DNA from 4 places in the Roseateles sp. T103 genome. Region 1 is predicted to be linked to each of the others. Evidence: predicted binding sites of a transcription regulator. Region 1 holds the regulator's gene; each other region holds the start of a gene.

Region 1 (7,818 bases):
GGACCAGCCGCGACGCCGTGCGCTTCTTCCTCATCAGCCGCAAGGCCGATACCGAGTTCGTCTTCGACGTTGACCTGGCGCTGAAGCAGAACGACGAGAACCCGGTCTTCTACGTGCAGTACGCGCATGCGCGCATCTGCTCGGTGATCCGCCAGTGGGTGGCCAGCGGCGGCGTCGAGGCCGACCTGCCGGGCGCCGAGCTGGGCCTGCTCAGCGCACCGGCCGAGACCGCGCTGATGCTCAAGCTGGCCGACTACCCGCGCATGCTGACCGGCGCCACCGAGGGGCTGGCACCGCACGATGTGGCTTTCTACCTGCGCGATGTGGCGGCCGCATTCCACAGCTACTATGCGGCCGAGCGCTTCCTCACCGACGACGACGCGCTGACCCGCGCCCGCATGGCGCTGCTGGCCGCGACCCGCCAGGTGCTGCGCAATGCGCTGGCGGTGCTGGGCGTCAGCGCGCCGGAGGCGATGGCCCGCGAGACCACGGAGAACGCATGAGCAACAGCAAGAGCAGCAGCGGCAAGAAGAGCGGCGAAGGCAGCCCGCAGCGCGCCCAGCGCGGCGGCTTCGTTCTCGGCCTGATCGTCGGCCTGCTGCTGGGTCTGGGCATCGCGCTGGGCGTGGCGCTCTATGTCACCAAGGTGCCCATCCCCTTTGTCGACAAGGTGCCGCAGCGCACCGCGGAGCAGGACGCCAGGGAGGCCGAGCGCAATCGCAGCTGGGACCCCAATGCTGGCCTGGCCGGCAGGGGCGGCAAAGCTGCCAGCGGCGTGGTCAGCGGCGCCCCCGGACCGGCCCAGGCGACGGCTTCCGCCGCGGCACCGGCTGCGCAGCCGGCGCCACAGGCCGCGGCGCCCGCACCGGCCGCCAAGCCGGCAGCCGCCGCTGCGTCGACCGCGCGCACCGAAGCCAAGCCAGCCACCGCCGCGGCCAGCGCCGCCGGCGCCGACCCCTACGTCTACTATGTCCAGGCCGGCGCCTACGGCAAGACCGAAGATGCCGAGACCCAGCGCGCCAAGTTGGCGATGCAGGGCTTCGTGGCCAAGATCTACGAGCGCGAGCAATCGGGCCGCACCGTCTACCGCGTCCGCATGGGCCCGATGGAAAGCCGCGATGAGGCCGAAGCGCTGCAGCGCAAGCTGGAGGCCGCCGGCATCGAGGCCAACCTGGCCCGCGTGCAGCGCTGAGCGGGCGCGTCAGCCCCGCCCGCGCCTGCAGCGTTCACTGACTTCCCCCATCTGCACATCGAACGAGGATCTCCGATGAAGCGTCGCGATTTCAATGCCGGCCTGGGACTTGCCGGCAGCGCTCTGGCTCTGGGTCTGCCTGAACTGGCCAGCGCCCAGGGCGGCCCGATCGAGGGCACGCACTTCCGCCGCCTGGCGTCGCCCCTGCCCACGCAACCCGGCAAGATCGAGATCGTCGAGTTCTTCTGGTATGGCTGCCCGCACTGCAATGCCTTCGAGCCGATGCTGGGCGAGTGGGTCAAGAAGCTGCCGGCCGACGTCAGCTTCCGTCATGTGCATGTGGCCTTCCGCGCCAACGTCAAGCTGCACCAGCGTCTGTTCTACGCGTTGGAAGCGTTGGGCAAGGAGAAGGAACTGCGCGCCCGCATCTTCTCCGCGATGCATGTCGAGGGCCGTGCGCTGGACAGCGTCAAGGCCATGAGCGACTTCCTGGCGCCGCTGGGCATCGAGCCGGCCAAGTTCGAGCAGGCCTACAACAGCTTCGGCGTGCAGACCAAGTGCCAGCAGGCCGAGAAGCTGTCCGAGGGCTACCGCATCGATGGCGTGCCGGCGATCGGCATTGGCGGCCGCTTCCTGACGGCGCCGAGCATCGCCGCCGCGGGCCAGCGCCTGAACGAGATCGAGTCCGGCCGGCGCGCACTGGCCGTGACTGACTACCTGATCCAACAGATCCGTTCCGGAAAGGCCTGAGCGGCCGATTTGCAGGGCTAGAATGGCCTGCAAGAACTGTGCCGCCATGAACCCGCCCTGCCCCCTCCTGAACCCTAGGCGCCTGCTGCAAAGCTGGGCGCCGGCCCTGCTGGCCGGCGCGCTGGCGACCCTGCCGGCCTGGGCGGAGAAGGCCGATCGCGACAAGCCACTGAACATCGTCTCCGAGCGCGGCGGCCTGCACGACGCGGCCAAGCAGCTCACCGAGTTCAGCGGCAAGGTCATCCTCACCAAGGGCACGATGCAGCTCAGCGCCGAGACGCTGTCGGTGCGCGAGAGGAGCGACGGTTTCGTGCTGGCGATCGCGCAGGGGCGCGAAGGCGAGCCGGTCAGCTTCCGCCAGGCGCGCGACGTGCCCGGCGAGAGCATCGCCGGCACCGCCGGCCAGGTCGAATACGACGCACGGACCGACACCGTGCGCTTCAGCGGCGCTGCGATCGTGCGCATCCTGCGTGGCAGCACGGTGATGCGCGAAATCAGCGGCGCCGTGCTGGTCTACGACAACCGCAGCGAGCGGGTCAGCGTCGAGGCCGGCCAGACCTCACCCAACCCGCGCGGCGGGGTGCGCATGACCATCATGCCGCGCGAAGCCACCGCGCCGGCGGCGCCGGCCTCGGCCGTACCGCTGCAGGCCGTGCCGCCGGTGCCGCGCAATCCTTCATGACCGGCATCGCCACGCAGCACCGCCCGGCGCTGGAGTCCGGACCCAGCAGCCGGCTGGAGGCCGAAGGCCTGCAGAAGAGCTATGGCGTGCGCAAAGTGGTCAAGAACGTCCATGTGGACGTGCACAGCGGCGAAGTGGTCGGACTGCTCGGCCCGAACGGCGCCGGCAAGACGACCAGCTTCTACATGATCGTCGGCTTGGTGCGCGCCGATGCCGGCGAGATCCGCATCGACGGCCAGCCGGTGCAGAACCTGCCCATCCACAAGCGCTCGCGCCTGGGCCTGTCCTATCTGCCGCAGGAAGCGTCGATCTTCCGCAAGCTCACCGTCGAGGAGAACATCCGCGCGGTGCTGGAGCTGCAGCGCGACGACAAGGGCCGGCCGCTGCCGGAACAGCGCATCAAGGACCTGCTGGAAGGGCTGCTCGCCGACCTCAGCATCGAGAAGCTGCGCGACAGCCCGGCGCCGGCGCTGTCCGGCGGCGAGCGCCGCCGCGTCGAGATCGCCCGCGCGCTGGCCACGCAGCCGCGCTTCATCCTGCTGGACGAGCCTTTCGCCGGCGTGGACCCGATCGCGGTGCTCGAAATCCAGCGCATCATCCGTTTCCTCAAGGCGCGCGGCATCGGCGTGCTGATCACCGACCACAATGTGCGCGAGACGCTGGGCATCTGCGACCGCGCCTACATCATCAGCGAGGGCGCCGTGCTGGCCGAGGGCACGCCGCAGGAGATCGTCGACAACGCCGACGTGCGCAAGGTCTATCTCGGCGAACACTTCCGCATGTAGGGCCGGGATGGCGCAGCGATGAAGCCCTCACTGCAGGTCCGCCTCAGCCAGCACCTGGCGCTCACACCGCAGCTGCAGCAATCGATCCGCCTGCTGCAGCTCTCCACGCTGGAGCTGAACCAGGAAGTCGAGCAGATGCTGGCGCAGAACCCGCTGCTAGAGACCGAGGACGAATTCGGCGACGCGCCCGCCCCGGAGCTGCCGGAGATCCGCAACAGCAGCAGCACCGACAGCGACGGCGGCGACGACTACGCCGGCGGCACTGAAACCGAAAGCACGGCCGAGATCCGCGCCGAAGACTTCGGCACCACCGAGCGCGAAGACTGGGAGAACGGCACCGAGGGCGACGACTTCGACGGCATCCGCGAACTGCCCAGCAACAGCAGCAGCGGCAGCGGCTCGGGCGACGAGGATGGCGAGCGCAGCGAGCTGGAGTCGGCCGAGATCAGCCTGCAGGAGCATTTGGGACAGCAGCTCGCCGGCATGATGCTCAGCCGTGAGGACAAGGCCGCGCTGCACGTGCTGATCGAGTCGCTCAACGAGGACGGCTATCTGGAGGACAGCCTCGAGGAGCTGACCGATGCGCTGCTCGGCGCCGACGCGGACCCGGAGTCCAAGGACGAGGTATTGGACCGGCTGCGCTGCGCGCTGGCCTGGCTGCAGAGCATGGACCCTGCCGGCGTGGGCGCGCGCGACCTGTCCGAGTGCCTGACGCTGCAGCTGCGCGCGCAACCGCGCAGTGAGGCGCAGGCGATCGCGATCCTGATCTGCAAGAAGCACCTGGAACTGCTCGCCAAGCGCGACTGGAAGCGCCTGATGTCGTTGACCGGTGCCGACGAGGAGCTGCTGCGCGAGGCGCAGAGCCTGATCACGCATCTGGAGCCCAAACCCGGCCGCCGTTTTGCGCGCGGCCAGGCGCAGGCGGTGATCCCCGATGTGATCGTGCAGAAGGTCGGCCGCGAGTTCCGCGTGATGCTGAATCCCGAGGTCGCGCCCAAGCTGCGCATCAACGAACTCTATGCGCAGGCGCTGCGCGCCACGCGTGGCGGCATCAGCAACTCGCCGCTGGGCGCGCAGCTGCAGGAGGCACGCTGGTTCATCAAGAACATCCAGCAGCGCTTCGACACCATCCTGCGCGTCTCGCAGGCCATCGTCGAGCGGCAGAAGGGCTTCTTCACCCATGGCGAGCTTGCGATGAAGCCGCTGGTGCTGCGCGAGATCGCCGACGAACTGGGCATGCACGAGTCCACGATCTCGCGCGTGACCACTGCCAAGTACATGGCCACGCGCTTCGGCACCTTCGAGCTGAAGTACTTCTTCGGCTCGGGCCTGGCCACCGAGGCCGGCGGCAATGCATCGAGCACCGCGGTGCGCGCGCTGATCAAGCAGTTCGTCGCCGCCGAGGATCCGGCCAAGCCGCTGTCGGATAGCACGCTGGCGCAGATGCTGGAAGAGCAGGGCATCCAGGTCGCCCGCCGCACCGTCGCCAAGTACCGCGAGGCGCTTAAAATCGCGCCAGCCAATTTGCGCAAAAGCCTCTGATCCCGCGCCCGCGGTCCTTGGCGCCGCCGTCTGCCCGCCTCAGCCCGGCGAGCGCTCACGTCTCCCCGTCACACCCTGCTTGTTCGCACGCCGACGGCGCCTGAGACGCTGTCTCGATCGTCATGGAGTCCGTTCGACCGCAACTGCTCTCCCGCCCGTCGCAGCGCCGCTGGGGCCTGCTGCTGACGGCCATCGCGGCCGCCTGGGCAGGCATGGCTGTGTGGCTGACGCTCGAGCACGAGCAGCTCTATGAGCGCGAGACTGCCATGCTGCAGTCCCAGGCGCGCACGCTGGACAGCATCGTCAGCCAGCAGCTGGATGCCGTGCGCGGCGCTCTGGGCACCATCGTCACTGACCATGCCGGCTGGGACGCGCGGGCGCTGCAAGCGCAGGCTGGGCCCCTGCTGAGCACATTGGCCAAGGCCATGCCGGGCATCCGGGTGCTGAGCATCGTCGACGCGCAAGGCATCGTCCAAGCCAGCTCGGCGCCGCAGCTGATCGGCATCGACGCGAGCCAGCGCGACTTCTTCCGGGTGCCGCGTCAACAGCCGCACGCCGAGCGCATCTTCGTCTCTGCACCCTTCACCTCGGCACTGGGTGCTTACACGATGACGCTCTCGCGTGCCCTGCTGGACGCGCAAGGGCGCTTCGCCGGCAGCATCGCGATCAGCCTGGATCCGTCCTACTTCCGCCTCATGCTGGACTCAGCCCGCGGTGACTTGCAGACATGGAGCGCGCTGGCACATTCCGATGGCCTGCTGTTCAGCCTCAGCCCGCATAAGGACAGCTGGCTGGGGCGCAATCTGCTGAGCCAGCCCAACTCGCTGCTGGAACGTCATTTGCGCGGCGCTGCGGATGCGTCCGTGATCCGCGGCTTCTCGCTGGTCAGTCAGGATGAGCGGCTGGTCGCGCTCAGGACATTGCATGGCCGGGATATCGGAGCCGATCTGGACAAGCCGCTGGTCGTGGCGGTGGGGCGCTCCGTCGCCGCTCTGGAGGCCCCCTGGAAGCGCCAGCGCAACCAGCTGCTCGCCAGCGCCGGTCTGCTGAGCCTTGGCGCCATCCTGGGCATGCTGATGCGGGAGCGGCGGCTCCGGACCGTCGAGGCCATGCGACTGAGACAGCGCCAGCTGGAGGCCGACAGCGCACAGCGCATGGCGCTGGCGCTGGACGGTGCCGCGCTGGGGATGTGGCAATGGCAGGTCGATAGCGGCGACGCGGTGTTTGACGAGCGCTGGTGTTCAATGCTGGGCTACACCCGAGACGAGCTGCAGCCCTCGGTGCAGACCTGGCAGCAACTGCTGCACCCGGACGACAAAGCCCTGACCGAAGCGGCACTGGACGACTGCCTGCAGGGCCGCAGCGCGGTCTACACCCTCGACTTCAGGCTGCGCCATCGCGACGGCGACTGGCGCTGGATCCACAGCAACGGCCGGGTGATCGAGCGCGACGCACAGGGGCGCGCACTACGCATGACCGGAACGCATCTGGACATCACTGCCGCCAAACAGGCCGAGGCTCGCCTGATCGAGCAGGCCCGACACACCCAGGCCATCCTCGACAACATGGTCGACGGCGTCATCACGATAGACGCCCGGGGCATCATCGCTTCATTCAATCCTGCCGCCAGCCGCATCTTCGGCTACACGGCGGATGAGGTGATCGGCCGCAACGTCAGCATGCTGATGCCCGAGCCCGATGCCAGCCATCACGATGGCTACCTGCACAACTACATGCGCGGGCAGCAACCGCGTGTCATCGGCGTCGGCCGCGATGTCGATGGCCGCCGCAAGGGCGGCAACATCTTTCCGATGAACCTGGCCGTCTCGCGCGTCGAGCACCAGGGCGAGGTGGTGTTCATCGGCCTGATCCGCGACATCACCGAGCGTAAGAAGGCCGAGGCGCAGATCGAACGGTTGGCCTTTTACGACCCGCTGACCGGCCTGCCCAATCGCCGCCTGCTGCTGGATCGCCTCGGTCAGGCACTCAGCAGCAGTCAGCGCACCGGCCGGCGCGGCGCCGTGCTGTTCATCGACCTCGACAACTTCAAGTCACTCAACGACACGCTCGGCCACGGCATGGGCGACCGGCTGCTGCTCAGCATCGCGCAGCGCCTGCAGTCCGCGCTGCGCGCCCAGGACTCGGTGGCCCGCTGGGGGGGCGATGAGTTCGTCGTGCTGCTGCAGGACCTGGGATCCGATGCAGACACCGCCGCGCGGCATGCGGAGGCCGCGGGCGAGAAGCTGCTGCGCGTGCTGGGACAGCCTCATCACCTGGACAACCATGTCCATCACAGCACGCCCAGCATCGGCATCGTGCTGTGGGGCGAGACCCCGACCAGTAGCGACGAACTGCTCAAGCATGCCGACCACGCGATGTACCAGGCCAAGGCGGCCGGCCGCAACCAGCTGTGCTTCTTCGATCCGGTGACGCAGGCAGCGATGGCGGAGCGTGCCGCGCTGGAAGCCGAGCTGAGACTGGCGCTGGAGCGTGGACAGCTTGATCTGCACTACCAGCCGCAGGTCGATCGCCAAGGCCAGCTGATCGGCGCCGAGGCCCTGCTGCGCTGGCGACACCCAGAGCGCGGCTGGATCTCACCGGCCGTCTTCATCCCGCTGGCCGAGCAGACCGGCTTGATCGCCCAGCTCGGCGAGTGGGTGATCGAGCAGGCCTGCCGCAGGCTTGGGCAATGGGTCGGTGATGCCCAGCTCGCGCCCCTGACGCTGGCGGTCAATGTCAGCGTCCACCAGTTCCGCCAGAAGGGCTTCCTGGGCCTGATGCAGCAGCAGCTGGCCCGCAGCGGCGCGCCGACCGACAGGCTGAAGCTCGAGATCACCGAGAGCGCGCTGGCCACCGACATCGAGTCG
Region 2 (7,818 bases), on a different contig from region 1:
GCAATGGATGTGGTGGACTACGAGATCAAGGGCGCCGAGATGCAGTTCGTCGAGGTCGAGCTCGATCCGGGCGAGGCCGCCATCGGTGAAGCCGGCTCGATGATGTTCATGGACGCGGCGATCCAGATGGACACCGTGTTCGGCGACGGCGCCAAGCAGCAGGGCGGCTTCTTTGGCAAGCTGCTCGGTGCGGGCAAGCGCCTGATCACCGGCGAGTCGCTGTTCACGACGATCTACACCAACCAGGGGCCGAGCAAGCAGCGCGTCGCCTTCGCTGCCCCATATCCGGGCAAGATCCTGCCCATGGACCTGAAGCAACTCGGCGGCACGCTGATCTGCCAGAAGGACTCCTTCCTCTGCGCGGCGCGCGGTGTGTCGCTGGGCATTGCGCTCCAGCAGAAACTCTCCACCGGCTTCTTCGGCGGCGAGGGCTTCATCATGCAGAAGCTCGAGGGTGACGGCCTGGCCTTCGTCCATGCCGGCGGCACGGTGGTCCGTCGCACCCTGCAGCCCGGGCAGACCCTGCTGGTCGACACCGGCTGCGTGGTGGCCTACACCCCCAGCGTGGACTTCGAGATCCAGTACGTCGGCAAGATCAAGACCGCGCTGTTCGGCGGCGAGGGCCTGTTCCTGGCCAAGCTGACCGGCCCGGGCGAAGTCTGGCTGCAGAGCCTGCCGTTCTCGCGCCTGGCTTCGCGCATCTTCGCGGCGGCACCGCAGACCGGCGGTGGTGGTCGCGAGCAGGGCTCGCTGCTCGGCGGCATGGCCGCGGGCGGCGTGCTGGGCGGCATCCTCGGCGGCGACGACGAGTGAGCCTGCTGCCGGCCATGCCGGCGCAGCGGCCGCTGCGCCGGCGTTGATCCAGGGCAGATGCCCGCGGGCGCGGGCACTGCGGGCCGGCCTTACACTGACAAAGCCCGTCGGGAATCGGCCCGATGTCGGCTTTCTAGGTGTGTTTTCATGCGATTCATCAGCTGGGGGCGTCAGGCCCTCCTGGCGGTGCTGGCCGCGGGTGTCGCGCAGGCGGCGCTCGCGACAGGGCGACCGATCTTCGTGCTCAATTCGCTGGATGCGAATGTCAGCGTCATCGATGGCAAGAGCTTTGAGGAGATCAAGCGCATTCCCACCGGCAAGGAGCCACATCACCTCTATCTGACCCCCGACGAAAAGTCGATGATCATCGCGAACGCGCGCAGCGACTCGCTCACCTTCATCGACCCGGTGACCGCCCAGGTGCAACGCGTGATCACCGGCATCATCGACCCCTACCACCTGCGCTTCTCGCCGGACATGAAGTGGTTCGTGACCGCCGGGAACCGGCTCAACCATGTGGACCTCTACCGCTGGCAGCCGCAGAGCGCCGAGAAGCCGCTGGAGCTGGTCAAGCGGCTGCCGGCAGCCAAGACGCCCAGCCATCTGTCCATCGACAGCAAGAGCCGCACCGTCTACATGAGCCTGCAGGACAGCGATGAGTTGATGGCCGTGGATCTGGGCACGCAGACGGAGCGCTGGAAGATCGGTGTCGGCAAGATGCCTGCCGATGTCTATCTCACGCCGGACGACAGGCATCTGCTGGTCGCGCTGACGGGCGACAAGCAGGTCGAGGTCTACGATGTGTCGGCTGCGCAGCCCAAGCTGGTCAAGCGCCTGGTCACCGGCGATGGCGCGCATTCGTTTCGCTCCATGGGGGATGGCCGCCATGTGCTGGTCAGCAACCGCGCTGCCAACTCCATCAGTCGCATCGATCACCAGGCGCTGGCGGTGGTCGAGACTTTCGCGGCGCCAGGCGGGCCGGACGATATGGAAATCCTGCCCGACGGACGCACGCTGCTCTTCACGTCGCGCTGGGCGCGCAAGCTCAGCGTGATGGACCTGCAGACCAAGAAGATGATCCGCCAGGTCAAGGTCGGCAAGTCACCGCACGGTGTCTGGACCCTGGATCACGTCAAACGGCAGTGAAGACCCGCGCAGCCAGACTCGCAAGCCTCGCGGCGCTGACCCTGACGGGCCAGCTGCCCGGCTGGGCGGCCGCCTGCACGAAGCCGGTGTACCTGACCTTCGACACCGGGCATATGGGTGTGGCCGATCTGGTCGCGCAGACGGCGCGTCGCTACGACGCCAAGCTGACCTTCTTCATCGCCAAGGAGCCCACGCTGGAAGGCGGCCATACGCTGGACGACAAGTGGGCGCCGTGGTGGCGCGCGCGTGCGGCCGAGGGGCACGACTTCGCGTCGCACACCTGGGCGCATGACATCTGGCTGGCCGATCTGCCCGATGGGCGTTTTCGCTTCCGCACCGCCGCGGGCAAGCAGCGCGGTGTGATCCGCGAGCTCAGTGCAGCGGACTACTGCGAGGAGCTGCGCAAGCCCGCCCGCTGGTTCGAAGCCGCCACAGGCCAGTCCATGGTGCCGCTGTTCCGCGCGCCCGGCGGGCGCAGCTCGCCGGCCCTGCTGGCCGCTGCGCAATCCTGCGGCTTCACGCATGTGGGCTGGAGTGCAGCAGGCTTCCTGGGCGACGAGTTGCCCAGCGACAGGTTCCCCAACGACCAGCTCTTGGCCAAGGCGCTGCGCGAGATCCGTCCCGGCGACATCCTGATGGCGCATCTGGGCATCTGGTCTCGCGCCGAGCCCTGGGCGCCAGCCGTGCTGGACCCGCTGATGCGGGGCCTGAAGGAGCGGGGCTTCTGCTTCGCACCGCTGCGCGAGCATCCGCGCTATGCCGCGCTGGTGCGGGCGGCAGCCAAACCCTGACGAGACGATGCTGGACTTCCTGATCGACGGCTTTGCCCAGACGCAGCAGGCGCTGTTCGAGGCCCTGGTGCAGCCGCTGGTCTTTGCGCTCGGCGGCGGCAACCTGCTGGAGCCGGCCTACGAGGCCACGGGCTGGCTGCTCGTCGGCCTGTTGCAGATTGCGGTGATGTTGCTGCTGATACGCGCGCTGGAGCGCTGGCGACCGGTCGAGCCGCTGCGCGACCGCGCCGCCGTGCGGGTGGACGTGCTGTACACGCTGATCCATAGGCTCGGACTGTTCCGGCTGGCGATGTTCTTCCTGCTGGACCCGCTGTTCGACCTGCTCGGAGGACAGCTGGCGCTGTGGGACGTCGCGCCGCTGCATCTCGACGCGCTCGTGCCGGGCTTGAGCGATCGTCCGCTGCTGGCCTTCCTGATCTACCTGCTGGTGTTCGACTTCGTCGACTACTGGCTGCACCGCGCACAGCACCAGTTCAACTGGTGGTGGGCCCTGCATGCGCTGCATCACAGCCAGCGGCAGATGACGATGTGGACCGACAACCGCAATCACCTGCTCGACGACCTGTTGCGCAGCCTGGTGTTCGCCTTGCTGGCGCAGGCGATCGGCGTGGAGCCGCGGCAGTTCGTCGCGCTGGTGGCGCTGTCGCAGCTGATGGAGAGCCTGCAGCACGCGAATCTGCGGATCTGGTTCGGCCCGGTGTTCGAGCGCGTGCTGGTCAGCCCGCGCTTTCATCGCCGGCACCATGCGATAGGCATTGGTCACGAGTCGCAGAAGGGCCGCGGTACGCTGGGCGGCTGCAACTTCGCGGTGCTCTTTCCGGTCTGGGATCTGCTCTTCGGCACCGCCGATTTCAAGCTGCGCTGGGATGCCACCGGCGTGCGTGACCAGTTGCCGCAGGAGGGCGGGCGCGATTACGGCCACGGCTTCTGGGCCCAGCAGTGGCTGGGGCTGCGTCGCCTGGTCGGGCGCTGAGCCGCTGGCCGCGCTGTGCTGACGGGCAGGTATGCTTGCCGGTCCCTCGCTCACGTCATAGACGAACACCAACGATGGTCGACAAGATGGGCCGGCTCGGCGACGCGTTCTGGCGCGCTGCTGTCTATTGCCTGCACCCGCGCGTGATCGCGCTTTCGCTGTTGCCGCTGCTGATTGCGGCCGGCCTGTGCGTCGGCCTGGCCTACTTCTTCTGGGAGTGGGCGGTGGACGCGGTACGCGGTGGCCTCGAGTCCTGGCTGCTGGTCGGTGCACTGCTGCGCTGGCTGGCCAGCATGGGCGCCGAGGACTACCGCGCGGTGATCGCGCCGCTGCTGGTCATCGCCATGGCCGTGCCGGTGGTGCTGATGCTCAGCATGTTGCTGGTCAGCGTGCTGATGACGCCGGCCATGGTCAGGCTGGTCGCCGAGCGGCGCTTCGCCCAACTGGAGAGGCGTCGCGGCGCAGGCTTCATGGCCAGCGTGCTCTGGTCGCTGGCGTGCTCGGTGCTGGCGCTGCTGCTGGTGGTGCTGTCGCTGCCGCTGTGGCTGGTGCCACCGCTGGTGCTGGTGCTGCCGCCGCTGATCTGGGGCTGGCTGAGTTTCAAGGTCTTCGCCTTCGATGCGCTGGCCGACCATGCGTCGGCTGAGGAGCGCCAGCGCGTGATGCGCGAGCATCGCGGGCCGCTGCTGGCCATCGGCGTGATCAGCGGCTATCTGGGCGCTGCGCCCTCGGTGATCTGGGCCTTCAGCGCGCTGGCCGTGGTGCTGGCGCCGTTGCTGGTGCTGGTGACGGTGTGGCTGTACACGCTGGTGTTTGCCTTCTCCAGCCTGTGGTTCACCCATTACTGCCTGGATGCGCTGAGCACGCTGCGCAGTGCCGAAACGCCGCCGCCGGCCCAGCCGGCGGTGCCCGCCTCTCCCGAGATCCCGCCACTTCCGCCCCTGTAGCCATGAACATCGGTCTGATCGTCGTCGGCGACGAAATCCTCTCCGGCAAGCGCCAGGACAAGCACATGAGCCGCTTCATCGAGATCCTGTCGGCGCGGGGCATGAGCCTGAGCTGGGTCGAGTATGTGGGCGACGATCGCGAGCGGCTGACTGCCACGCTGCGGCGCGCCTTCGCCAGCGCAGACCTGGTGGTGAGCTGTGGCGGCATCGGTGCCACGCCGGACGACCACACGCGCCAGGCTGCTGCAGCGGCACTGGGGCGCGAGATGCAGTTGCACCCCGAGGCCAGAGCACTGATCTGGCGGCGCGTTCAGCAGATCGCCGCAGAGCGTGGCGAGGCGGTCGCAGAGGACCATCCCGACACGCTGCGGCGCTTCGAGATGGGCGTCTTTCCCGTCGGCGCCGGCATCGTGCCCAACCCGTACAACGGCATCCCCGGCTTCCATGTCGGCACGGTGTACTTCGTGCCGGGCTTTCCGGTGATGGCGCACCCGATGATGGAGTGGGTGCTCGACGAGAAGCACCGCGACCTGCATCGCAGTCATGGCATGCGCGAGTACTCGCTGATCCTGCAGGGCGCAATGGAGGCGACGCTCACGCCGCTGATGGAACGCATCGAGGCCGAGCATGCCGGCATCAAGGTGTTCAGCCTGCCCAGCGTCGACCATCCGACCTGGGGGCGCCATATCGAGCTGGGAGTCAAGGCCGGGCCCGAACTGCCGCTGACCATGCTGCAGGCCGCCTATGCAGAGCTGAAGAAGGGCTTGTCCCAACTTGGTGCGAGCATTTGCTCTGAAATGGTGCGCTAGACATCACCAATGTGGTGCATGACTTGTGTCCAGCTTGCGCCGTGTCAGTTGCGGGCAGGCCGGCGACCGCATAATCCCTGCGTCGGCTCGGCGTGCACCGAGCTGGCGCTGTATGCCCTTGCTTGGCATGCAACCTGCTTTGATCAGAGGGCGCGCCTACAGCGCTAGTCCAAGAACTCAAGGTTCCCGTTTCGCTAACCGTACCTACCGTACACAGCTATCCGCTAGGAGTGACTGATGGCCAAGACCGTCGCCGATGTGATGAACATGGTGAAGGAAAACGAAGTCAAGTTCGTTGACTTCCGCTTCACCGACACCCGTGGCAAGGAGCAGCACGTTTCCGTGCCTGTCTCGCATTTCGACGAAGACAAGTTCACGTCGGGCCACGCTTTCGACGGCTCGTCGATCGCTGGCTGGAAGGGCATTGAGGCGTCGGACATGCTGCTGATGCCGGACCCCGACACCGCCAACATCGACCCCTTCTTCGAAGAGCCGACCCTGATCCTGAGCTGCGACGTGGTCGATCCGACCGACGGCAAGGCCTATGAGCGCGACCCGCGTTCGCTGGCCAAGCGCGCCGAAGCCTATCTGAAGGCCTCGGGCCTGGGCGACACCGCCTACTTCGGCCCGGAACCCGAGTTCTTCGTGTTCGACAGCGTGCGCTGGGGCAACGAGATGTCCGGCTCCTTCTTCAAGATCGAATCGGAAGAGGGCGCCTGGAACACCGGCAAGGAATACGAGCACGGCAACACCGGCTACCGTCCCACCGTCAAGGGTGGCTACTTCCCCGTGCCTCCGGTCGACAGCGGCCAGGACATGCGCTCGGAGATGTGCCTGATCCTCGAGCAGATGGGCATTCCGGTCGAGGTGCACCACCATGAGGTGGCCAACGCCGGCCAGATGGAAATCGGCACCAAGTTCGCCACGCTGACCAAGCGTGCCGACTGGCTGCAGCTGCAGAAGTACATCATCACCAACGTCGCCCACGCCTACGGCAAGACCGCGACCTTCATGCCCAAGCCCATCGTCGGCGACAACGGCTCCGGCATGCACGTTCACCAGTCGATCTGGAAGGACGGCAAGAACCTGTTCGCTGGCGACGGCTATGCCGGTCTGAGCGACTTCGCGCTGTACTACATCGGCGGCATCATCAAGCACGCCCGCGCGCTGAATGCCATCACCAACCCCGGCACGAACTCGTACAAGCGTCTGGTGCCCGGCTTCGAAGCCCCGGTGAAGCTGGCCTACTCGGCCAAGAACCGCTCGGCCTCGATCCGCATCCCCTATGTGGCGAACCCGAAGGGCCGCCGCATCGAGGCGCGCTTCCCCGATCCTTCCGCCAACCCCTACCTGGCCTTCTCGGCCCTGATGATGGCGGGTCTGGACGGCGTGGAGAACAAGATCCATCCGGGCGAGGCTGCCACCAAGGACCTGTACCACCTGCCGCCGGAAGAGGACAAGCTGGTCCCGACCGTGTGCCACAGCCTGGACCAGGCGCTGGAGTATCTGGACAAGGACCGTGCCTTCCTGACCAAGGGTGGCGTGTTCACCGATTCCTACATCGATGCCTACATCGACCTGAAGATGCAGGAAGTGACCCGCTTCCGCATGGCCACGCACCCGGTCGAGTTCGACATGTACTACGCGCTGTGATGACGATGGGCGGCATGCGTGCAGCAGAGCGCGCATCGCTGTCCCACCGCGGCGAGGGACGGCTTTTGCCGTCCCTTTTCTTTTGCTTACGCGGCGATGCGCCACAATCGCGCCATCATGCTGCAGCCCATGCGAACCGCTCTGCTTCTTGCCGTTCTCGGTCTGGCCAGCGCTGCTGCGCTGGCGCAATCGGTGGTCTATCGCTGCCCCGGCCCGCCGGTGCTCTACACCGACGCGCTGACGCCCAAGGAGGCGCAGGAGAAGGGTTGCCGTCCGATCGAGGGTGCGCCCATCACCATCGTGCAGCCGGTGCGTCCGCGTGCCCCGACTCCGGCGGCCGGCACCGCGCCAGCTCCCGCGCCGCGCAGCGCCGAGGGGGCGCGTGGTGAGTCGCGTGTCGATCCCGCCCAGCAGCGCAACCGCGACGACGAGCGTCGGCGGGTGCTGGAGACCGAGCTGCGCGATGCGGAGGGACGCCTGGCTGCGCTGCAGCGCGAGTACGCCGGCGGCAACCCCGAGCGGCGCGGCGACGAACGCAACTACCAGAAGTACCTGGACCGGGTGGCCGAGCTCAAGGCGGCCATCACCCGTCAGGAGAACGACATTCAGGCGCTCAAGCGCGAAATCAGCAAGCTGCCCTGAGCAAGAGCGCGGGGCGGCTCGGCGAGAACCGACCCCATGAACGA
Region 3 (7,818 bases), on a different contig from region 1:
GCTGCTGGCCGAGCCGCTCCAGCGCCTCCACACCGTCCTGCGCCAGCGTCACCTGATAGCCCGCAGCGGCGAAGAGCTTGCCCAGGCGCGCACGCGCCACCGCCGAGTCGTCCACCAGCAGCAAGGCCGGCGGGCCAGCAGGCACCCGGGCCGGCGCCGGCGGCTGCACCGCCTCGGGCCCGAAGCTGGAATGCCGCACCAGCGGCGGCTCGCCATCCGCGCCGTTGTCGCGCCGGCTGATGATGAACACCACGATGGCCAGCGGCACTGCGATCAGCAGCGGCAGCAGGTAGTGGCTGAGCATCTCGGGCAGTTCGAACGGCATGGTCTTGGTGTCCTGGGTATCCGGCCGGGTGCAGCCAATCTACCACCGCCAGCCGCGGCGCCGCCCCGGCAATGACCCGAGCAGAGGGGGCACGGGCGCTGGCCACCGCGGGCAAGCAGGGCTTGCCGGACGGCCGCCGGCGCAGCACACTCGCCGACAAACAAGGCCCGCAAGGGTCGCCCAGGGAGACGCGCATGGACACCGACAGCACCGTCGCCACGCTGAAGAGCGCCTGGCACATCCTCTTCGCGCTGATGTTCGCCGGTGGCCTGGGCGGCATCGTCCGCGCCATCGTCGAGAACGCGCGCACGGAGAACGTCATCACGCTGCCGATCTCGCGGCGCACGCTGGCGCTGGGCTGGGTCGGCGATGCGCTGATCGGCGGCTGCGCCGCCATCGTGGCCTACAACTTCTTCAATGTGCTCACCGCCAGCCAGGCCAACGCGACCGCGCCCGAGGCGGTGCGGCTGGTCGGCTTCGGCATTGCTGCCGGCTATGCAGGCGCGCGCATCCTGAATGCGATGCTGGACAAGTTCCCGCAGCAAAGGCTGGACCGTCTGGCCGCCGAGCAGGAGGCGCTGCGCCTGCACGGCAGCGGCAAGTACGCGATGGCGGCGCGCAAGTTCCGCGAGCTGCTGGCCGCCGACCCCAGCGACCAGACCACGCGCGCCAATCTGGCGCTGTCGCTGAGCTACACCGGCGAGGACGGTCTGAAGGAAGCCATCGCGCTGCTCGACGAGGTGATCAAGGCCGACCCCAAGCGCGACGAGGCCTGGTACAACCTGGCCTGCCTGCGCGCCGTCGCCACGCATCGCAGCTTCAGCGACGAAGAGGTCTTCGAGCCGCTGCGCAAGGCCCTGCAGCTCAATGCCGACTGGAAGAGCTACATCGCCAAGGACGTGGACTTCGACCGCTTCCGCTGCTCGCCGCCGCATGCCGAGTACCAGGCATTGACGGGCGACACCGCCACCGCGAAGTTGTCCAGTACAGCAGCGGTCACGCGCAGCTGAGCAACATCGCGCCGCGGTCTCAGCCCTGACCAGGCTGCGGCCAGGGCCGCTGCGTACCGCGCAGCAGCTCGAAGGCGCGACTAGCGCGCAGCACGCCGATGTCGTCGAAACGCCGCCCGGCGATCTGCAGGCCGATGGGCAAGCCCTGCGCGTCGTAGCCGCAGTTCACCGAGGCCGCCGGCTGCTCGCTCATGTTGTAGGGCAGCGTGAAGGCGATGTGCTCCAGCGGCGCGGCCGGGTCGTTGGTCGGTCCGGCCCAATCGGCCGCGAAGGTGCCCACCGGGCTGACCGGCGAGAGCACGAAGTCATAAGGCTGGCAGGCCGCCACCGCCGCCTCGCGCAGCGCCGCCATCTGGCTGTAGCCCTGGTACAGCGCCGCCGCATCGACACCCGCCGCGCCCGCCGCCCAGGCGCGGATATAGGGCAGCACCTTCTGCTGCCGCTCGGGCGGCAGCGCCGAGATGTCCAGCCAGGAGCGCAGGCGCCAGAAGCAGTCCATGCCGTCGATCATCGCCCGGGTGGAAAACGGCTTCATCGGCTCGACCACGGCGCCGGCCTGCTCGAACAGACGCGCTGCCCCCTGCACCGCCGCGGCGATTTCGGGCTCGACGGCCAGGCCCCAGCCCGCGTCCATCAGCAGGCCGATGCGCCTGCCGCGCAACAGGGCCTGAGGCTCGAGCGCATCGAGCCCTTCCCGCCAGGGCAGCTCCTGGTGCGGCAGGCTCATCGTGTCGCGCCAGTCCGGGCGCGCGAGCGCCGCCATCAGCAGCGCGGCATCGGCCACGCTGCGCGTCATCGGCCCGGCGACGCGTCCGGCGAACGGCGGCTTGATCGGGATGCGCCCCAGGCTGGGCTTGAAGCCGAACACACCGCACCAGCTGGCGGGCAGACGGATCGAGCCGCCAATGTCGGTACCGACATGCAGCGGCCCGTAGCCGGCCGCCGCCGCCGCGCCGGCGCCGGCGCTGGAACCGCCGGGGTTCTTACCCAGGTCCCAGGGATTGCACGTCAGCGGGTGAAAGCTCGACAGCCCCGAGCTGAGCATGCCGTAGTCCGGCATCGTGGTCTTGGCCAGCAACAGCGCGCCGAGCTCGCGCAGGCGCGCGGCGGGTGGCGCATCTTCGGCGGCGGGCAGCAGCTCGGTGGCTGCCGTACCGAGCGGCACCGGCGTGCCGCGCGAGGCGATGTTGTCCTTCAGCGTGGCCGGCACGCCATCCAGCGTCAGCCCAGCCACGCTCAAGGGCTCGCCCTTGAGCCAGCGCGCCTCGCTGGCCCGGGCCTGGGCGAGCACCGCCTCGGGCTCGAAGGCATAGAGCGCATGCAGCTGCGGCTCGCAGCGCAGCACATGCTCGAGCAGGCTCTTGGCCACCTCCAGCGGCGAGAAGTCATGGTGGCGGTAGCCGTCCAGCAAGGCCTGTGCAGGCAGCTCGTGCAGCGCGAGCCGATTGAATGGGGTCGGGTGGGTACTCATCTCGCGGCCTCCTGATCCAGCGGGCGCCGGTGCCGCCGGATGATGGCACGAGCCCGGGCCGCACCGGCGCCGCGCGAGCTGATTGAGCCGCGCGTCCCAGCCCTGTCTGCTATTTCAGCGAGCGTCGGCGAAATTGACATCTTCAAGCCCAGACTTCAACAAATGTGGTGATTGATATTGCGGGATAAGGACTTGCCAAATCTGGCATAAATGCTGCTTCAGAGCGATCGGCAGGCTGATTCGCCGAGTCTGCCCTGAGCCAGGGCATCCTGGACAGCTGCGACAGAAATGCGTCGCGGCCCATCGGGCGAGTGGAGTAGTAAGCATGAAGAAGTTGGCCCGAGTTCTGTTGTCCAGCACCCTTTCCCTGGCTGCAGCGGCGGCTGTGGCCGGGCCGGAATACTGCAGTCAGGTTGATGCGACACCCGGTCAGACACTGGACGGACAGGCCCTGTCCAACGTCAAGTTCCGGTCCGCCAACTCGAATGACTGCTATGGCCTTGGTACCGCCAAGTTGAACGGTGACGCCAACGAGCTCGCTGCCGTCAACGGCACCAAGTGGGCAACCGATCCGAATCCGGATCAGCTGTTCAGCCTGCTACAGAAGTCCGACAACAACGATCAGACCGGGGACGTCTGGAAGTTGACAGCCAGCGCCGCATCGTCCGGCACTTGGAATCTCACTTACACCGGTAGCGTGAGTCCGCTGTATATGGACTTCGTCGTGCTGCTGAAGGCCGCCCAGTCGGAGTCCGGCTGGGCGCTGTACTTCTTCGACAACATCAAGTTCACCAGCGCTGACAATTCGGGTTCTGGCAGCTACCAGATTACCTGGACCAATAACGGTGGAAACACACCGGGTCTGTCGCACCTCAGCCTGTTCGGCCGTGCAGGCGAAGACGGCGGCGGTGGAGGCGACTGCGTGCCTGGCGACCCGTCCTGCGGCAACAACGTGCCCGAGCCGCATGCGCTGGCGCTGGTCGGCCTCGGCCTGCTGGGTGTCGTGGCCGCGCGCCGTCGTCGCGTGAGCTGATCCAGCGAGAGCCAAGCGGGCGAGAGCAAACGCCGCAGCCTGCTGGTCGACAGCGCAAGGAAAACAAAGAGCCGTACCGGTTGCCCGGTACGGCTCTTTCACTTCTGCCTAGGGCCGGCCAGCCCCTCGCCAGGCAGCCACTCACACCCGGGCCGAGGCAGCCCGGGCCACCATCATCATTACTTCTTGGAAACGCTGGCCGTCGCCGAACTGCTGTTGCCGGCGGCGTCTGTCGACACCGCCTTGATCGTATGCGCGCCGCTGGCAGCCTTGCGCGTGTTCCAGCTGTAGCTGAGGCTGCCGCCTGTGCCGCTGGCCACCAACGAGCCGTTGATGTAGAGGCTCTGCTTCAGTCCGGCCGCACCCGCGTTGTCCGTGGCAGAGACGGTGATGCTCACCGTGCCGGAGACGACAGCGCCGTTCGCGGGATTCTTCAGGCTGACCACCGGCGGCACGGTGTCGGCGGCAACCGCATTGGCGATGCTCACCGTCACAGCCGATGAGGTGCCCACATTGCCCGCCGCATCGGTGCCCCTGACCGTCAGGGTGGCGTTACCGTTCGCCAGGCTGGCGCTATCCCAGCTGAATGCAAACGGGGCCGTGGTATCGGTGGCGACGACAGTGCCGTTGACCAGCAGGTCGGCCTTCACCACGCCGACGTTGTCGCTAGAGTTCACGGTGACGGAGACCAGGCCATTGACGCCCGCGCCGCTGGCCGGGCTGGTGATGGCCATGCTGGGCGCCTGTGTGTCGACAGCCACCGTGGCCTTGGCGAGCTGCACCGCAGCAGCTGCATCGATGCGACCGAAGCCGTAGTACTTGTCGCGCCCCAGGTCACCGAGGTCCTTGGCACTGGAGAAGAGGGCATTCTCCACCTGGGCCACGCCGAGATCCGGCCGCGCCGACATCACCAGCGCCGCCACGCCAGCCGCCATCGGTGCCGCGAACGAGGTCCCCGATGGGGCGTTGTAGCTGCCGCCGCGCTCGGTGGTCCAGATGCCCTCGCCCGGCGCTGCCAGCTTGACCAGGCTGCCCCAGTTCGACCACGAGGTGCGGGTGTCGCCGCTGTTGGTAGCCGACACCACCGTGATCGAGGCGCTGGTCGTGCTGGTGACCTCCGTGCCGGCGTTGCCGGCGCTGATGAAGACCATGCCGCCTTTGGCGCGCATATAGTCCGCCGCCGCCTGCACTGAGGAACTGGTCGCGGCGCCGCTGTAGCTGATGTTGGCCACCTTCGCGCCGTTGTCGGCTGCCCAGTACAGGCCCGTCGCCACATTGCTCCAGTAGGCATAGGCATTCGCGTCGGCGATGCGCACTGGCATCAGCCTGGCTGCGCCGGCCGTGCCGGCCACGCCGGCGCCGTTGTTCAAGCTCGCGACTGCCGTGCCCGCGACCATCGTGCCATGGCCATTGACGTCCGAAGTGTCGCTGTTGCCGTCGATGACGTTCCAACCCGGCACGATGCGCGAGGCCAGGTCGGGATGCGCGCCGTTGACGCCCGAGTCGAGGATGGCCACCGTCACGCCCGAGCCCTGGGCAGTGTCCCAGGCCGTCGACGCATTGATCTTGCCGAGGTGCCACTGGCTGCCCACGTAGGGATCATTCGCGGCGAACGAGGCCGGCACCTTGTAGTCCAGCTCGACGAAGCGGAAATGCGGATTGCGACCGAGCACCGCGAGCATCGCACGCTCGTTGCCGGCGCCAGGCAGATCGACGATGAACAGATTGCCCTTGCCGATGCGCCGCGCCTTGGCCGCGCCCAGGCCGCGCGCTTGCGCATCGACCTCGGTGTCCTTGAGTCCCGCCTTGGCACCGACGAGCAGACGGCCCGGGGCGAACTGCGGCTCGGCGCCCGCCGCCGACGGTTGCAGCCTGAGCAGTTCCTCGATGTCGGCATCGGAGAGGATGCGCTCGGCGCGCAGCACATGGCGACCTTCGACGGTCACCAGCAGGCATTGCGTGCCTTCGCAATAGCTGAGCGCGGTGACTTTGGCATCGCGACGCCAATCGCTGCGGCTCAGCGTCTCGCAATACTGCTTGCCGTACTGCAGACCGCCGAGCTCAGGCCGGTAGCTGTGCTGGCCTTCGATGCCCTCGCGCGAGATCTCGACCACCTCGTCGAAGCGGAATTTGTCCATGCGCTCGCGCAGGCGCTGTTTGGCCTCGGCCGGCAGATCGCCGAAGCGAAGCGCAGCCTCGGCCACGCTGCCCTCAAAGGCCGGCAGTTGCCCCAGATCCGGATTGCAGCCACTGGCGGCCAGACTGGCGGCCAGGGCGATTGCGGTCAGTGCCATTCCCAACTCCTACTACTGCTAAAAACGTCGATGGCAGGAACACCGCTCCCTCTGGGCGCCTGGAGCTTGCCGCCGGTCCGCTGAATTTCCCCGCTGGACAGGTTCATTCACGCATGGACGACAGCTTAGAAAAGACCCCGCTACGCGGTCTGTAAGACATTGTTGCCCGGCGTGCTGCGTCAACCCATTTCCGGCATTAATGCGCAATTCGGCAAATGCCGCAAGGGCTCCCGACCGTCCAGGCAGGGGGTGGGAGCGTCGGCAAGCCTCAGGCCTGGTCGCGCAGGGCTGGTGCGGCCGCCCGACGCGGACGCCCGAGGCGCGGCGCGGCCTGAAAGACCAGCATCACCGCCACCCAGCACAGCCAAGCCGACCAGAGGCTGTGGCTCGGATAGTGGGCGCCGCGCGCCAGCTGTGCCCAGGCGAACAAGGTGCCGAAGGCGAGCACGCCCAGCAGCATTGCCCGCGCCAGCGCGGGCTGGTGGCGGCGCCAGAGGAAATACAGGCTGAAGAAGGCGAAGGCCGCCGCCGCATGACCGGACGGAAAACAGTGGCCCGGCCCGCCGTCGAACAGGCTGAGCTGCCAGTGCGGCACGTACTGCGCCACGCCGCCGAACTCGCTCAGGTCCCAGGGACAGCTGGTGTGCGACAGGCGTTTGAAGCTGGGCACGACCAGCAGCGCGGCCAAGGTTGCTGCGACGGCGGTGATCCGCTCGGCGCGGCTCGGGCCGGCCAGCAGCGGGCGCCAGATGCCGAGCAGCATCGCCGCGAAAGCGGCCCAGGCTAGGCCGCGCCCGCCTTCATGCAGCAGCCGGCTGGTCAGCCAGGCCTCGCGCCAGGCGAAACCGTGGCCATCGCCCCAGACCCGGACGCTGCTCAGGTCCAGCCCGCTGGCCTCCCAGGCCAGCAGCAGCAGCAGGGCCCCAAGGGTCCAGGCCAGGTCGCGGCGCCAGAAGCCGCTGCCAGCAGCGGTCGAGGTGCTCAGCGGCTCTTGCGGCATGTACGGCTCAGGTCGTAATCCGGCGCGTAGACGGCGCTGCGCACATCCAGCAGGCCCATCAGGCTGTGGAACAGGTGATCGTGCGCGGCCGGCTCGGCGGCGCGCTGGCGCAGGCAGGCCTCGTCCAGGCCGCTGCTCTCGCGCCAGCCGCCGGAGAACCACATCAGCATCGGCACCTGGGTCTGCACGGCCGGCGCGATGGCATACGGCATGCCGTGCAGGAAGAGATTCGACTCGCCCAGCGACTCGCCATGGTCGGAGACATAGACCACCGCACTGTCGACCTTGTCGGCGCCGGCCTGCAGCTTGGCGATCAGGCGGGCGAGCACATGGTCGGTATAGAGCAGCGCGTTGTCGTAGGCGTTGACGATCTCCTCGCGGCTGCACTTGCGCAGGTCGTCGCTCTGGCAGGCCGGCTGGAAGCGCGCGAACGCCTCCGGATAGCGGCGGAAGTACGAAGGCCCATGGTTGCCCAGCTGGTGCAGCACCAGCAGCTGCACACCCTTGGTCTGGGTCAGACGCTGGTCCAGGTCGAACAGCAGGCCTTCGTCGAGGCAACGACCGTCCTTGCACAGGCCGGGCGGATTCAGCTCGACGACCAGATCCTGGGGCAGGCCTTCGCAGACACCCTTGCAGCCGCTCTGGTTGTCGCGCCAATGCACGTCCACGCCGGCGCGCGCCAGCA
Region 4 (7,818 bases), on a different contig from region 1:
CGGCGCGGCCGCATCGACGAGGTCTACGACGGGCTCGACGAGGTGCTCAAGGCGCTGAACATCGCCACCACCGTGTTCGACGAGATCACCACGCGGCGCGAGCAGCGCATGATGAGCGAGCTCAAAGGCATCGTCACCGACATCCAGCAGGTGGCCAAGCAGGCCAAGATCGTCTCCTTCAATGCCCAGGTGATCGCTGCTCGCGCCGGTGACGCCGGGCGCGAGTTCGGTGTCGTGGCCGGCACGCTGTCAGGCATCTCCGGCGAGGTGGATCGCCTTGCGGTGAAGGGGCTCGACCTGGTGGCCCGGCGCTGAGCGCCGCCACGGTCAAGGACCGAGACCCGGCAGACCGCGGCGCAGCTGCAGCGCTTCGGCGATATGCGGTGCGGAAATGTTCGCGCTGCAGTCCAGGTCGGCAATGGTGCGCGCCACGCGCAGCACGCGGTGATAGCTGCGACCTGACCAGCCCAGCCGGGCGACGGCTTGCTGCAGCAGGCTCAGCGCCGCCGGCTCGGCGGCCGCGTATGCATCGAGTTGGCGCACGCCGAGTTGCGCATTGGTGCATCGCTGGCGCTGCAGCGCCAGCGAGCGCGCCCGCGCGACGCGTTCGGCCACCGTCGCGCTCGATTCCCCATCGGCCGGTCCTGCCAGCGCTTCGGCAGGCTGCACCGGCACCTCGACCAGCAGATCGATGCGGTCCAGCAGCGGGCCGCTGAGTCGCCCCTGGTAGCGGGCCACCTGGTCGGGCGTGCAGCGGCAGGCGCGAAGCGGATTGCCCAGCTGGCCGCAGGGGCAGGGATTCATTGCCGCGACGAACTGGAAGCGCGCCGGGAACTCGCAGCTGCGTGCGGCGCGCGAGATCAGGATGCGCCCGGTCTCCAGCGGCTCGCGCAATGCTTCCAGCGCGGAACGCGGGAACTCGGGCAGCTCGTCGAGGAAGAGCACGCCATGCTGGGCCAGCGAGATCTCGCCGGGGCGCGGCGGCGAGCCACCGCCGACCAGGGCCACACTGGAGGCGCTGTGGTGCGGTGCACGCAGCACCCGCTGGCGCCAGCGGCCGGGTTCGAACTGCCCGGCCAGGCTGAGCATCGCGGCGGACTCCAGCGCCTCTTCCTCGCTCAAGGGCGGCAGCAGCCCGGGCAGGCGCTGGGCCAGCATGGACTTGCCGCTGCCGGGCGGTCCGACCAGCAGCAGGCTCAGACCGCCGGCAGCGGCGATCTCGAGCGCCCGCTTCGGGCCGGCCTGCCCCTTGATGTCGGCCAGATCAGCGGCATTGACGCTCGTCCGTGCCGCCGGTGCAGTGACTGATGTGAGCGCCTGCTCGCTGCCAGGAGCCAGAGCGGCAACGATGTCCAGCAGGTGATCGGCGGTGAGCACGCTGACCTGGCGCAGCAGGGCTGCTTCGGCCGCCGACGCGCGCGGCAGCAGCAGTTGCCGGGGCGAGCCCTCGTGGCGCAAGGCCAGGCTCAAGGCCAGCGCCCCGCGCACCGGCCGCAGCTCGCCGGCCAGCGAGAGCTCGCCGGCGCACTCCAGTCCGTCCAGCCGCTGTGCATCGATCTGCCCGCTGGCAGCCAGGATGCCCAACGCGATGGGCAGGTCGAAGCGGCCGCCTTCCTTGGGCAGGTCGGCTGGCGCGAGGTTGACGGTGATGCGTTTGTTGTGAGGGAAGCTCAGTCCGCTGCTGATCAGCGCGGCGCGCACGCGCTCGCGGGCCTCCTTGACTTCGGTGTCGGCCAAGCCGACCAGGCTGAAGGCGGGCAGCCCGTTGCTCAGGTGCACTTCGACCTGCACCGGGGCGGCCTGCAGACCATCGAGGGTACGGCTGTGAACCAAGGCGAGTGACATGACCGCTCCGCTCCATCTGCAGCTTGGCTTGCCTGTAAGCGCACTGACTTGCACCATCATGGGGCGCGCACCAGGAGCGGGCATCACCCTGGCTGCTCGTCCGTGGTGCGATTTGTGGTTTCCCCAGGGCGTGCTGGCCCTCGGGCCCCTCAGTTTGCGCCTGTCCCATGCTGGCACGGAAGCTGCAAAGAAGGGGGAGCGTTACCTGTTTCCCCCATCAATCCAACTGAGGAGTCCCTCGATCATGAAGACCATTCTTGCTGCGCTTGCTGGTTCGCTCGCTCTCACGGCCCTGCCGGCTCACGCCCAGGAGGCTGCCGCCGATCCGCTGTCCTTCAATGTGGGTCTGACGACGGACTATCGCTACCGCGGCATCTCGCAGACCCGCCTGAAGCCGGCCGTCCAGTTCGGCGCCGACTACGCGCATGCCAGCGGCTTCTACATCGGCACCTGGGGCTCGACCATCAAGTGGATCAAGGATTCGGGTGGCGATGCCAACGTCGAGATCGACGTCTATGGCGGCTACAAGACCGAGATCGCCTCGGGCCTGACCCTGGACGTGGGCGTGCTGACCTATCAGTACCCGAGCAACAAGCTGGCGGTCAGCGCCAACACCACCGAGCTGTACGCCGCACTGAGCTACGGCCCGGTCACCGCCAAGTATTCGCACAGCACGTCCAACCTGTTCGGCTTCGCCGACAGCAAGGGCAGTGGCTATCTGGACATCTCCGCCACCTTCGATCTGGGTGATGGCTACACGCTGACCCCGCACGTCGGCCACCAGAAGGTGAAGAACAACGGCAGCTTCTCCTACACCGATTACTCGCTGACGGTGAACAAGGACTTCGGCGGCTTCCTGTTCGGCCTGGGCGTGGTCGATACCAACACCGATGCCTATGTCGGCCCGAACGCCAAGGACCTTGGCAAGGCCGGCGTGCTGCTGACGGTCAAGAAGACCTTCTGATTTTCGACACGAGGAGAGAGCGTCATGAAACTGATCACCGCCGTCATCAAGCCCTTCAAGCTCGACGAGGTGCGCGAAGCCCTCAGCGCCATCGGCGTGCAGGGACTGACTGTCACCGAGGTCAAGGGCTTCGGCCGTCAGAAGGGCCATACCGAGCTGTACCGCGGCGCGGAGTACGTTGTTGACTTCCTGCCCAAGGTGAAGGTCGAGGCCGCCGTGGCCGATGCGGTGGTCGATCAGGTCATCGAAGCCATCGAGAAGGCCGCCCGCACCGGCAAGATCGGCGACGGCAAGATCTTCGTCTCGCCGCTGGACCAGGTGGTGCGCATCCGGACCGGCGAGACCGGCCAGGACGCCCTCTGAGCCCCGCCCTCATCGTCTAGAGATCACAGACTTTCCCGGAGATCCCCCATGAAGAAACTTCTAGCCAGTCTGGCCCTGGCGCTGCTGGCCGCCGCGCCGGCGGCCTGGGCGCAGGATGCCGCGGCGTCCGCACCGGCGGCCGCCGAGGCCGCCTCGGCCGTCGTCGCTGCTGCGGCCGATGCCGCTGCTGCTGCATCCGCCCCTGCGGCCGATGCCGCTGCCGCTGCGGCCCCCACGCCCAACAAGGGCGACACCGCCTGGATGATGGTGGCCACGCTGCTGGTCATCCTGATGACCGTGCCCGGCCTCGCGCTGTTCTACGGCGGCCTGGTGCGTAGCAAGAACATGCTGTCCGTGCTGATGCAGGTGATGGTCGGCTTCTCGCTGATCGTCGTGCTGTGGTTCATCTACGGCTACAGCCTGGCCTTCACCGAGGGCAATGCCTTCATCGGCGGCTTCGATCGCGTGATGATGAAGGGCGTCTGGGACAACGTCGCCGGCACCTTCGCCAACGCTGCCACCTTCAGCAAGGGCGTGGTGATCCCCGAGATCGTCTTCGCCGCCTTCCAGGCCACCTTCGCCGGCATCACCGCCGCGCTGATCATCGGCGCCTTTGCCGAGCGCATGAAGTTCGGCGCCGTGCTGCTGTTCCTGGCCATCTGGTTCACCTTCAGCTACATCCCGGTGGCGCACATGGTGTGGTTCTGGATGGGTCCGGATGCCTACAGTGCTGCGGGTGTCGTCGATGAGATGAACGGCAAGGCCGGCTTCATCTGGCAGATGGGCGCGCTGGACTTCGCCGGCGGTACCGTGGTGCACATCAACGCGGCTGTCGCCGGTCTGGTCGGCGCCTACATGGTCGGCAAGCGCATCGGCTACGGCAAGGAAGCCTTCACGCCGCACAGCCTGACGCTGACGATGGTCGGTGCCTCGCTGCTATGGGTGGGCTGGTTCGGCTTCAACGCCGGTTCCGCACTGGAAGCCAACGGCTTTGCCGCGCTGGCCTTCGCCAACACCTTCGCTGCCACCGCTGCTGCCGTGCTGGCCTGGTGCATCGGTGAGGCGCTGCTCAAGGGCAAGGCCTCGATGCTGGGTGCCGCCTCGGGCGCCGTGGCCGGTCTGGTCGCCATCACGCCTGCTGCCGGCAACGTCGGCATCGGCGGCGCGCTGATCATCGGCTTCGTTGCCGGCTTCGCCTGCCTGTGGGGTGTCAGCGGCCTGAAGAAGATGCTCGGCGCGGACGACTCGCTCGACGTGTTCGGCGTGCATGGCGTCGGCGGCATCGTCGGTGCGCTGCTGACCGGGGTGTTCAACTCGCCCAGCCTGGGCGGCCCTAGCGCCGTCGGCGATTGGGTCACGGTGGCGATGATCGCCCCGGACGCCTACTCGATCGCCACCCAGGTCTGGACCCAGGCCAAGGCCGTTCTCGTGACCATCGTCTGGTCGGGCGTGGTCTCGGTGATCGCCTTCAAGGTGGTCGACCTGGTGATCGGTCTGCGCGTCAGCGAAGAGGAAGAGCGCGAGGGTCTGGACATCACTTCGCACGGCGAGACCGCCTACCACAAGTGATGCCGCCGGCCGCGGTCCGCGCTTCGGCGCGGGTCGTGTGCAAGCGCAAGGGCCGCCCCTCGGGGCGGCCCTTTTCGTTGCTGTGTTCGTTCGCTTTGCTGGGCCGGCAGCGCGCCGCGCTGCGGCCGCCCTCAGCGGGCCTTGCCGAGCAGTTCTTCCACCAGCTCGATCAGCTTGGCCGGGCTGAAGGGCTTGGCGAGGAAGGCATCCGCGCCGGCGGCGATCGCCTTGTCCTGGTCGCTGCTGCGCGCCTGGGCGGTGAGCATCATCACGCGCGTCTTCGTCAGGGCGGGGTTGGCGCGGATCTGACGGCAGACCTCGTAGCCGTCGGCGCTGCCGGGCATCATCACGTCCAGCAGCACGAGATCGGGTGTCAGCACCGGCAGCAGCTGCAGCGCCAGCTCGCCGCTGGCGGCCTCGTGCAGCATGTAGTCGCTGTCCTCCAGCGCCCAGCGGATCAGCCGTCGAATGTCGGCCTGGTCCTCGACGATCAGTATGCGGGTCTGCTCCATGCGCTTCTTGCCTCGACTGCGGGCGATTCCAACGTCGAGCATAGCCGCAGCGCCGCGACTTGCAGCGCCAGCACCGACGCAAATTCGTGCACTGTCGTCGATTTGGCGTGCTGCGCGCGCCATTCGCCAGCCGTGCGCTGCTCGCCCGGCGCGGATCTTGTCCTTGGCACCGCCGACCCCATCTGCATCAGCTTCTAGAATCGTTTGCCCCATCCGATCGCCGGCGCCCGGTGCGCGCCCCTCAACCCAGGCAGGCCCATGGTCCCACACCTCATTACCGCTCTGACCGGTCCGATCAACGAGCTGGAACAGCGCATCCTTGAATCGATGCCGGCCATCGAGCGCTGGTTCCGCCTGGAATGGATGGAGCACACGCCGCCCTTCTACAGCTCGGTGGACCTGCGCAACGCCGGCTTCAAGCTGGCGCCGGTGGACACCAATCTCTTCCCCGGCGGCTTCAACAACCTCACCAACGAGATGCTGCCGCTGGCCGTGCAGGCAGCGATGGCGGCGATCGAGAAGATCTGTCCCGAAGCCAAGAACCTGCTGCTGATCCCCGAGAACCACACGCGCAACAGCTTCTACCTCAGCAATATCGCCACGCTGATGCGCATCTTCACGCAGGCGGGCCTGAACGTGCGCCTGGGCTCGCTGGATGCGGGCGTCACCGAGCCGACTGCATTGCGCCTGGCCGACGGCAGCTCGCTGACCATCGAGCCGCTGGTGCGCACGCGCGGCCGGCTGGGCCTGAAGGACTTCGATCCTTGCACCATCCTGCTCAACAACGATCTCTCCGCCGGCATCCCCGACGTGCTGCAGGGCTTGCACGAGCAGTACCTGCTGCCGCCGCTGCACGCCGGCTGGTCAGTGCGACGCAAGAGCCGCCACTTCAAGTCCTACGAGGATGTGGCGAAGAAGTTCGCCAAGCTGCTGGGCATGGATCCCTGGCTGATCAATCCGATGACGGTGCCGGTGGGCGGGCTGGACTTCGCCGAGGGGCAGGGCGTGGAGGCCTTGCAGACCCAGGTCGATGCGCTGCTCGGCAAGGTCCGGCGCAAGTACAAGGAATACGGCATCAACGAGAAGCCCTTCGTCATCGTCAAGCCCGACGCCGGCACCTACGGCATGGGCATCATGACGGTGCGCGACGCCAAGGAACTCGACGAGCTGAACCGCCGCACGCGCAACAAGATGAGCGTCATCAAGGACGGGCAGAGCGTCAGCGAAGTGGTGGTGCAGGAAGGCGTGGTCACCCACGAGCAGGTCAACGAAGCCGTGGCCGAGCCGGTGGTCTACATGATGGACCGCTATGTGGTCGGCGGCTTCTACCGCGTGCATGCCGAGCGCGGCGCCGACGAGAACCTCAACGCGCCGGGCGCCAGCTTCGTGCCGCTGGCCTTTGCCGAGTCCACCCAGCTGCCGCGCCCCGGCGAGCGCCCGGGGGCGAGCGCGCCGAACCGCTTCTATATGTACGGCGTCATCGGTCGCCTGGCCATGCTGGCCGCCAGCTACGAGCTGGAGGCCACCGATCCCGAGGCCGAAGTCTACGAATGAGCCGGCGGCGTCCGCGCCGCAAGCGACAGGCCTTGTCAAGCCCCGTGCATCCGGGGTGTCGCGCGGCGGATTGACGCACTGCACAAAGCCGGCGTCAAAATAGCGCTTTGGATCAGCCGCGACCCGCTCGGGCCGCTTCCTCTTTCGTGAGTTCCTCGACTTCGCAACGCAGCCCCACCGCGCTGGCGGGCATGACCCTCGGTGCTCTGGGCGTCGTTTATGGCGACATCGGCACCAGTCCGCTGTATGCGCTCAAGGAGGTGTTCCACGGCGGGCACGTCGCAGTGAACCACGACAACATTCTGGGCGTGCTGTCGCTGCTGTTCTGGACGATGACGGTGATCGTCTCGATCAAGTACGTGCTGCTGATCCTGCGCGCCGACAACAACGGCGAAGGCGGCCTGATCGCGATGCTGGCGCTGGCCACCAACGCGGTGAACGACAAGCCGCGGCTGCGCAGCGTGCTGATGGCCGTGGGCCTGTTCGGCACGGCGATCTTCTTCGGCGACGCGGTGATCACGCCGGCGATGACGGTGCTTGGCGCGGTGGAGGGCATCGATGTCTATGCGCCGCAGTACCACGCCACCATCATGCCGCTGACGCTGCTGGTGCTGGCCGGGCTGTTCGCGGTGCAGCGCTTCGGCACCGGTGGCATCGGCAAGGCCTTCGGCCCGGTGATGCTGCTCTGGTTCAGCTCGCTGGCCCTGCTGGGCATTCCGCACATCGTCGCCAATCCGCATGTGCTGGTGGCGGTCAATCCGCTCTATGCGCTGAATTTCTGTCTCAGCTACGGCTGGGTCGCCTTCGTCGCGCTGGGCGCGGTGGTGCTGGTGGTCACCGGTGGCGAGGCGCTCTATGCCGACCTTGGCCATTTCGGCAAGAAGCCGATCCGCCTGGCTTGGTACGGCGTGGTCATGCCGGCGCTGGTGCTGAACTACTTCGGCCAGGGCGCGATGCTGCTGGACGAGCCCAACGCGATCAAGAACCCCTTCTTTCTGCTCGCGCCGAACT

What was found. The regulator sigma-54, encoded in region 1, starts transcription at its own class of promoters, with help from an activator protein. The targets are predictions, from matches to a motif close to TGGCANGNAANCTGCTTT.
Region 2: glnA (type I glutamate--ammonia ligase) is a predicted target of sigma-54. The motif match lies at 5,603-5,620, and genes of this name have one in related genera.
Region 3: AC2EBS_RS10875 (PEP-CTERM sorting domain-containing protein) is a predicted target of sigma-54. The motif match lies at 3,009-3,026, and genes of this name have one in related genera.
Region 4: AC2EBS_RS11310 (TorF family putative porin) is a predicted target of sigma-54. The motif match lies at 2,017-2,034, and genes of this name have one in related genera.

Annotation. Positions count from the first base shown of each region.
Region 1 covers NZ_JBXVVS010000005.1:243,695-251,512, forward strand. Annotated here, with positions in the region: gene argS (arginine--tRNA ligase) at 1-503, shown strand, start outside; gene AC2EBS_RS15515 (SPOR domain-containing protein) at 500-1,192, shown strand; gene AC2EBS_RS15520 (thiol:disulfide interchange protein DsbA/DsbL) at 1,268-1,942, shown strand; gene lptA (lipopolysaccharide transport periplasmic protein LptA) at 1,989-2,624, shown strand; gene lptB (LPS export ABC transporter ATP-binding protein) at 2,621-3,409, shown strand; gene AC2EBS_RS15535 (RNA polymerase factor sigma-54) at 3,428-4,951, shown strand; gene AC2EBS_RS15540 (bifunctional diguanylate cyclase/phosphodiesterase) at 5,074-7,818, shown strand, end outside.
Region 2 covers NZ_JBXVVS010000001.1:325,319-333,136, forward strand. Annotated here, with positions in the region: gene AC2EBS_RS01335 (TIGR00266 family protein) at 1-813, shown strand, start outside; gene AC2EBS_RS01340 (YncE family protein) at 961-1,959, shown strand; gene AC2EBS_RS01345 (polysaccharide deacetylase family protein) at 1,956-2,750, shown strand; gene AC2EBS_RS01350 (sterol desaturase family protein) at 2,761-3,723, shown strand; gene AC2EBS_RS01355 (EI24 domain-containing protein) at 3,798-4,670, shown strand; gene AC2EBS_RS01360 (competence/damage-inducible protein A) at 4,673-5,479, shown strand; gene glnA (type I glutamate--ammonia ligase) at 5,717-7,132, shown strand; gene AC2EBS_RS01370 (hypothetical protein) at 7,262-7,774, shown strand; gene glnL (nitrogen regulation protein NR(II)) at 7,811-7,818, shown strand, end outside.
Region 3 covers NZ_JBXVVS010000003.1:134,433-142,250, reverse strand. Annotated here, with positions in the region: gene AC2EBS_RS10890 (response regulator) at 1-325, opposite strand, end outside; gene AC2EBS_RS10885 (TPR end-of-group domain-containing protein) at 520-1,335, shown strand; gene AC2EBS_RS10880 (amidase) at 1,355-2,806, opposite strand; gene AC2EBS_RS10875 (PEP-CTERM sorting domain-containing protein) at 3,132-3,839, shown strand; gene AC2EBS_RS10870 (S8 family serine peptidase) at 4,019-6,133, opposite strand; gene AC2EBS_RS10865 (phosphatase PAP2 family protein) at 6,402-7,133, opposite strand; gene AC2EBS_RS10860 (phosphoethanolamine transferase) at 7,115-7,818, opposite strand, start outside.
Region 4 covers NZ_JBXVVS010000003.1:222,701-230,518, forward strand. Annotated here, with positions in the region: gene AC2EBS_RS11300 (methyl-accepting chemotaxis protein) at 1-315, shown strand, start outside; gene AC2EBS_RS11305 (YifB family Mg chelatase-like AAA ATPase) at 328-1,845, opposite strand; gene AC2EBS_RS11310 (TorF family putative porin) at 2,090-2,809, shown strand; gene glnK (P-II family nitrogen regulator) at 2,834-3,172, shown strand; gene amt (ammonium transporter) at 3,221-4,741, shown strand; gene AC2EBS_RS11325 (response regulator transcription factor) at 4,873-5,253, opposite strand; gene gshA (glutamate--cysteine ligase) at 5,512-6,807, shown strand; gene AC2EBS_RS11335 (potassium transporter Kup) at 6,999-7,818, shown strand, end outside.